Regions from separate parts of the Deinococcus metalli genome, predicted to be linked through region 1. Evidence: riboswitches for the same ligand, from Rfam matches in the RefSeq annotation. Region 1 holds a riboswitch; the other holds the start of a gene.
What was found. A riboswitch is a leader RNA that binds a small molecule or an ion and turns the genes downstream of it on or off. The one in region 1 is predicted to bind cyclic di-GMP.

Region 1 (3,389 bases):
TCCTGCTGAGTCCGCGCGCGCGGCTGGAGCGCGTGGTGCGCCAGCTTGGCCTGCGGGACCTGTGGCGCCGGCGCGCGGTCCCCTGACCGGGCCATGAAGCGGATAAGCTCGGCAGCGTATGTCGCTGCCTCCGCCCGTGACCGGACCCCTGCCGCCGGCCCACTTCGCCGGCGATCCGGTGCGCACGGCGCGCGGCCTGCTGGGCGCGACCCTCGTCCACGTCACGCCCGGCGGTGGGCGGATGGCCGGCCGCGTCGTGGAGACCGAGGCCTACGACTGCCCGCGCGACCCGGCGTGCACGGCCGGCCGTTTCCACGCGGCGCGCACGGCGGACATGGCGGTGTCGCCCGGCCAGTGGCTGTTCTGGACCGCGCACGGGCACCCGCTGCTGCAGGTCGCGTGCCGCCCGGCGGGCGTGCCGGCCAGCGTGCTGATCCGCGCCATCGAGCCGCTGGAGGGCGTGGCCCTGATGCTCGATCACCGTCCGGTCACGCGGGAACGCGACCTGACGAACGGCCCGGCGAAACTCGTGTATGCCCTGGGCCTGGACCCGGCGCGGGTGGCCGGCACGCCGGTGGACAGCGCCGCGCTGCACCTGCTGCCGCCTCCGTGCCCCCTGCCGGACGCCGAGGTGGCGGTCACGGCCCGCATCGGCATCCGCGAGGGCCGCACCCTGCCGTGGCGCTTTTTCGTGCGGAGCAGTCCGTGGGGGTCGCCCGCCGTGCCCAGCATGGACCTGCTGCCGGGCAGCGAATAACGCGCGCCGTCCGTACCCCTAGGGGCGCGGACGGCGGAGCAGGTCGGGCTTTACTTGAAGTTGCTGAGGGTGACGCTGGAATCGCCGATCTTGAAGCTCAGGTTGCAGCCAGCCATGCCGTTGTTGTCCGCGCTGATCTTGGCGCTCACGCTGGCGTCGTTGGTGCCGCCGGAGGTCAGGATCGTCAGGGCCTTGGACACGTTCGCGTCGCCCTTGCCGACCGACGCGACGTTGCCGGACAGCGCGTAGGTGCTCTGGCCCACGCCGCTGTCGGTGCGGGTCGCGGTGATGTTCACGGCGGGCGTGGCGGTCAGGGTGACGGCGCCGGCCTTGTTCGAGGAATCCCACACGGACACGCTGAGCGAGTCGACGCTGAGGCTGAACGAGTCGGGCATGACGCAGGTGCCGGACAGGACGACGGACTTCAGGCTGGCCTTGATCTCGGCGGCGTACGGCTTGATGCCCAGCGGAACCTTCGAGAGGTCGAAATCATCGAAGGAGCCGGCGGGCACGGTGGCGCTGGTGTCGTACTGCACCGACGTGCCGACGCGCTGGACCATCAGGGGGCTGGTCGCGGTCAGGGTCGCGCCGTCCAGGTGGGCGGGGTTGCTGATGTTGACCGGGGGAATCACGGCGCCGACGATGCTGCCGCAGCTCGCCAGCAGGGGAAGGCCGGCGGCAAGCACGGCCAGGGTCTTGATCTTCATGGAGGGCTCCTCGATCGGTCTCACCACTGGCTCGCTTCACCCCAGGTGACCGGGTAGGGGGCGAAGGTCACGGCCTCCGAGGGGAACAAAGGGGCGACGGACGTCACCGGCCAAAGGACGTGCTCTGGTTGACTCCAGTCTGGGCACGGCCCTCTGACAGGATTCTCACCTGCGCCCCGGCGCGGGTTCGCCCGAGCGGCCCCGTAGAGTATGATGCCCATCATCTCATCAGGGCCGAGTGCCCGGAAGGACTCTCCATGCAGGACGTCAGCACGCCGGCCCCGCCCACCCGCCACCGCACGTACTCCTGGGGCGATCCGCTCACCGGCGCCCACGCCGCGCGCGGCATGAGCGGCCTGGAGTATCTGCGCGCCATGTCGCGCGGCGAGTACCCGGCCCCGCCCATTGCGCACAGCCTCGACTTCAGCCTGGCCCACGAAGACGACATCGAGCCCGGCCGGGTCACGTTCCGCATGACCCCGCAGGAATTCCACTACAACCCCATCGGCAGCGTGCACGGCGGCGTTTTCGCCACGCTGCTCGACTCCGCGCTGGGCTGCGCGGTCCACACCCAGCTGCCGGCCGGGGTGGGTTACACCACCCTGGAACTCAGCGTGCGCTACCTGCGCCCCCTGCTGGCCGGCATGGGCGAGGTGCGCGCCATCGGTGAGGTCGTGAGCGTGTCGCGTCAGGTCGCCACCGCGCAGGCCCGGCTGCTCGACGCCCGCGACCGCCTGTGCGCGACTGCCACCACCACCTGCCTGATCCTGCGCCCGGAGGCCCAGCCATGACCACGTCCCCCATATTGTCGTCGGAGAACACCCTGCTGAATCACCTGGGCATCGAGATCGTGGAGGCCAGCGGCACCCGCGTGGTCGCCACCATGCCGGTGGACGCGCGCACGCACCAGCCCATGGGCCTGCTGCACGGCGGGGCCAGCGTCGCCCTGGCCGAGAGCGTCGCCAGCCTCGGCGCGCACCTCAGCGTGGCCGCGCAGGGCCACACGGCGGTCGGTCTGGAGATCAACGCCAACCACCTGCGCGGCGTGCGCTCCGGCAGCGTGACCGCCACCGCCACGCCCATCCACCAGGGCCGCACCACCCAGGTCTGGAGCATCGAGATCGTGGACGACGCCGGCCGGCCCGTGTGCACGTCGCGCTGCACGCTGGCGATCATTCCCGCGACGCGGAGCTGACGAGCGCCGGGCGTCACTCTGGCGCCAGCAGGGCCGCGACGCCCTGGACGGCCGTGAGGGCGCCTGCCTGGACCCTGGAGCGCACCGAGGAGAGGCGGGCCGGGTCGATCCCCGCCTGGAACGCGCGCCACGCGGACTCGCGCAGCAGGTCGTCGAACCACGCGGCCGTCTGCGCGCGCCGCCTGGCCGCCACGTCCGTCACGCGCAGGTACGCCTCGACTGCGGCCCACACCTCGGCCAGGCCCTCGCCGGTGCGGGCGGACGCGCGCAGGGCCACCGGGCGCCACACCGCGCCGTGCGGAGCGAGCAGCGTCAGCGCCGTGCGGAGTTCCGTCTGGGCGCGCACCGCCGCCGCCGGGTCCACGTCCGCCTTGTTCACCACGCACAGGTCCGCGAGTTCCATGATCCCGCGCTTGATGCCCTGGAGTTCGTCCCCGGCGTTCGGCAGCGTGAGCAGCACGAACACGTCCGTCATGGCGGCCACGTGCGTCTCGCTCTGGCCCACGCCGACGGTCTCGACCAGCACGGTGTCGTAGCCGGCGGCCTCGCACAGCGCCAGGGTCTCGCGGGTGCGCCGCGCCACGCCGCCCAGCGTGCCCCCGCTGGGGCTGGGCCGAATGAAGGCGTGCGGGTGCACCGTCAGGCCGGGCATGCGGGTCTTGTCGCCCATGATGCTGCCCCCGGTGCGCGCCGACGTGGGATCGACCGCCAGCACCGCGACCCGGTGCCC
Region 2 (3,389 bases), on a different contig from region 1:
AGGAGTCCGCGTCAACTATGATCGAGGCGCGCATGAGTAGCCTCAAAGCCAGAACGGTCAACGCCATGAAATGGAGCTATTTCTCCATGTTCGCCGGACTGGCCATGCAACTCTTTTTCGCGGCCATCCTGTCGCGGCTGCTCACGAAGCAGCAGTTCGGCGTGTGGGCCATCGCGGCCCTGTTGCAGCGCTTCGGACAGTTCATCACCGACCTCGGTGTCGGTCAGGCCATCGTCCAGAAAGCGAAACTCACCGAGGACGACATCCGGGCGGGCTTCACGTCGTCGCTGGGACTGGGCATCTTCACCACGGCGCTGGCGTGGCTGCTGGCCCCTGCCATCAGCACGTTCTTCCCCACCATTCCCGATCTGGTTCCGGTCGTCCGCGGCTACGCCCTGGTGTACATCCTGAGCAGCGGAATCATCATCTCGGGCAGTCTGCTGCGGCGGGCACTGAATTTCAGGCCCCAGGTCATCGCCGAACTGACGTCGTATGCCATTGGGCACGGCATCATCGGCCTGGGGGCAGCGTACCTGGGGTACGGCGCCATGAGCCTGGTGATCAGCGCCATCGCCCAGGCCGTGATTCAGCTGGTGCTGCTGTACTCGGCCACACGGCATACCCTGAAGCCAATATTTCGCTGGGACGCCTACCGCGGGCTGTTCCGCTTCGGCGTCAAGGCCACGGCCGTCAACTTCCTGGAATTCCTCAGCGCCAACCTCGACACCTTCATCATCGGGAAGTTCTACTCGTCGGCGCAGCTGGGCGCGTACAGCCGGACATTCAGCACCCTCGCCATGCCCGCGACAAACTTTGCGACCAGCCTGTCGAGGGTCATGGCTCCATCCTTCAGCGCCGTACAGGACGACACCGACCGCTTGCGCCGCTCGTACCTGACCGGCCTGCGAGCGATGTCCATCCTGATCTTCACGGCGACCGGCTGCATCCTGATCGACGCGCCGGAGATCGTGAAGGTCTTGCTGGGGCCTAAATTCGTCGAATCCATTCCGCTGATGCAGATCTTCGCGCTCTACATTCCCTTCGCGGTGCTGACCAACCTCTCCGCGGTGCTTGCGGAAGCCACGGCGCGGCTGAACGTAAAAATCGTCATCCAGAGCGTGTATATGGTCGGCCTGGGCGCGGCCCTGTGGATCACCTACCGTCTGGGCGGCCATGTCGAACACCTGGCGATGGTGCTGGTGGCGGCCAGCGTATGCCGCAGCGCAGCGTTTGCCGTCGTGGCCCGCGGCATCATCGGCGGGAGCGGCCGTCAGATTGCCCAGTCCTACGGAGTCGGCGCCCTGTACTTCATGGGTGGCGCGCTGGTCACCGCCGCCGCAGTGTTCCCGCTGCGTGCCATGGCCGTGCCGCTGCCCGTCCTGTTCATCCTGGAACTGCTCCTCGGAGCGGCGGTCCTGGCAGGCGTGGTGCTGCTCGGCCCCCCGAGCGAACTCAAGGACATGGCGTACGCCAGCCTCCGGCAACTCCGTCGGCGCGCTGCCCAGCCGTCCAGCTAGCTCTGCGCGGAGGGCTGGCTCTGCCCCCGCCGGCTTCGGCGGCGGGCATTGAGCTGGCGATGGATGGTACGACCAGTCCACGTTCTGCACGGGAGACACACGGGCTCGAACGTCCCGTTTTCAGCGGACTGTCATGACAGCGGACGGCAGGCGTGCAGACCCGTCTTAATCCGGTTTCTGACAATCTTGAGGTCAGGGCGTGTTTGGGGCCGCTTCTGCCTGCCTATGACGACCTGGCCGGCATCTTTCGGCTATGCACCAATCTGGGTGGGTTCTGGCGTCTTACACAGTTCTGACGTGTCACCGGTCGCAGCTTCATCGAGGAGATCCCGCCTTGTCAGGCAGAGACTGCTGTACCACACACGGTTTTCAGCGCCACGTCCATAGCCGTCTCAACAAATGGATGTTTCATGAAGTCATCTTCAGACGGCTCTTAATGTGATGAAACTGTCGTGCCGCGATCCGCATCATGAACCCCGTCAGTAACCGCAGCGAGATCAGCTCAACGCGACCTGCATCGAAACGGCAAACCCTCCGTGAGGGGGGGACGCAAAGCCACGGAACTCATAAGTCGAGTCCGCCGGGCTACCGAAGGAAGGTACTTCATGAACGCTATCCGCTCATCCCGCGCACCCCTGTCCGCCACGTTACTGGCCTTTACCCTCGCCCTCTCGCTGGCCGCGTGCTCCAGCACGGCGCCGGAAGTGCCGACCGAAGCCGACGCGCCGGCGACCACCTCGGCTGACCTGGGCATTCCCAGCGCGGACGACGCCACGACGGACACCTCGCTGGGTGAGCAGGCCCTCACGGTCAAGACCGGTGACAATGCCCTGTCCGGTTCGATCTGGACGGCCGCGACCAACGGGTACGGCCCGGCTGAGGTCAACAAGAGCAACGGCGAAAACAAGGCCGGTGACGGCCGGAGCCTGACGCTGAACGGCAAGACGTACGCGGCAGGCTACGGTGTGCACGCGAGCTCCAAACTCAGCTTCACGCTCGACGGCAACTGCACTGCCCTGACCGCCGACATCGGCGTGGATGATGAAGTCAGCAACAAGGGTTCAGTCGTGTTCCAGGTCTTCGGGGACGGCACGAAACTGTACGACTCCGGCACCATGACCGGGACCAGCGCCACCAAGAGCATCACCGTGAACATCACCGGCCGGAAGACCCTGGACCTCGTGGTCACGGACGCCGGCAACGGCAACACCTACGATCACGGGGACTGGGCCACGCCCATCCTGCGCTCGTGCGCCGCTTCCGTGGCCACCGTGACTGGCGCCGACGACGCGGCCGGCACCACGTACGTCAAGCTGGCCAGCGAGGGCCAGGCGTTTACGGTGAGTGGCACGCAGACCGTCCGCTACGGCGTGGACACCCGCTGGATCTACAAGAGCATCACGGACGCCGGCACCTGCTCGAACACGACCTTCGGTGGTGATCCGGCGTATACCGTTGCCAAGGCCTGCTACCTGGTGGTGGCTCCCGCGCCGGCTGTCGCGGTTGCACCTGCTCCTGCGCCGGCTCCCGCCCCTGCTCCTGCGCCGGCTCCCGCCCCTGCGCCAGCACCTGCTCCTGCACCGGCTCCCGCTCCCACGCCGGCTCCGACCACCCTCACCTACGCGGCGCCCATCACCATCACGAAAGGCGGGACGTACACCGGAGCGTGGGAGAGCCTGAACCCGGCTGTGCCTGCCGTGACGGTCAAGACTGCGGAGCCCGTGATCATCGAGAACTGCTTGGTGCGCGGCATGGGCGTGCTGATCTCGGCCCCCTGGAGCAGTGCGAATCTGACGGTGCGCGGTTGCCGCGGCGAGGGCCTGAACCCGAACGACGCCACGAAGACGGCCGGACGATTCCTGGCGGCCGAGG

Region 2: linked by a shared signal. The riboswitch ahead of HNQ07_RS06815 (NPCBM/NEW2 domain-containing protein) and the one ahead of HNQ07_RS01435 (hypothetical protein) in region 1 are both predicted to bind cyclic di-GMP.

Annotation. Positions count from the first base shown of each region.
Region 1 covers NZ_JACHFK010000001.1:281,058-284,446, forward strand. The annotation lists gene HNQ07_RS01425 (glycosyltransferase family 2 protein) at 1-86, shown strand, start outside; gene HNQ07_RS01430 (DNA-3-methyladenine glycosylase) at 119-757, shown strand; gene HNQ07_RS01435 (hypothetical protein) at 808-1,464, opposite strand; cyclic di-GMP riboswitch class II at 1,468-1,551, opposite strand; gene HNQ07_RS01440 (PaaI family thioesterase) at 1,722-2,255, shown strand; gene HNQ07_RS01445 (hotdog fold thioesterase) at 2,252-2,659, shown strand; gene meaB (methylmalonyl Co-A mutase-associated GTPase MeaB) at 2,673-3,389, opposite strand, start outside.
Region 2 covers NZ_JACHFK010000002.1:378,093-381,481, reverse strand. The annotation lists gene HNQ07_RS06825 (glycosyltransferase) at 1-40, shown strand, start outside; gene HNQ07_RS06820 (lipopolysaccharide biosynthesis protein) at 33-1,517, shown strand; cyclic di-GMP riboswitch class I at 2,032-2,110, shown strand; gene HNQ07_RS06815 (NPCBM/NEW2 domain-containing protein) at 2,123-3,389, shown strand, end outside.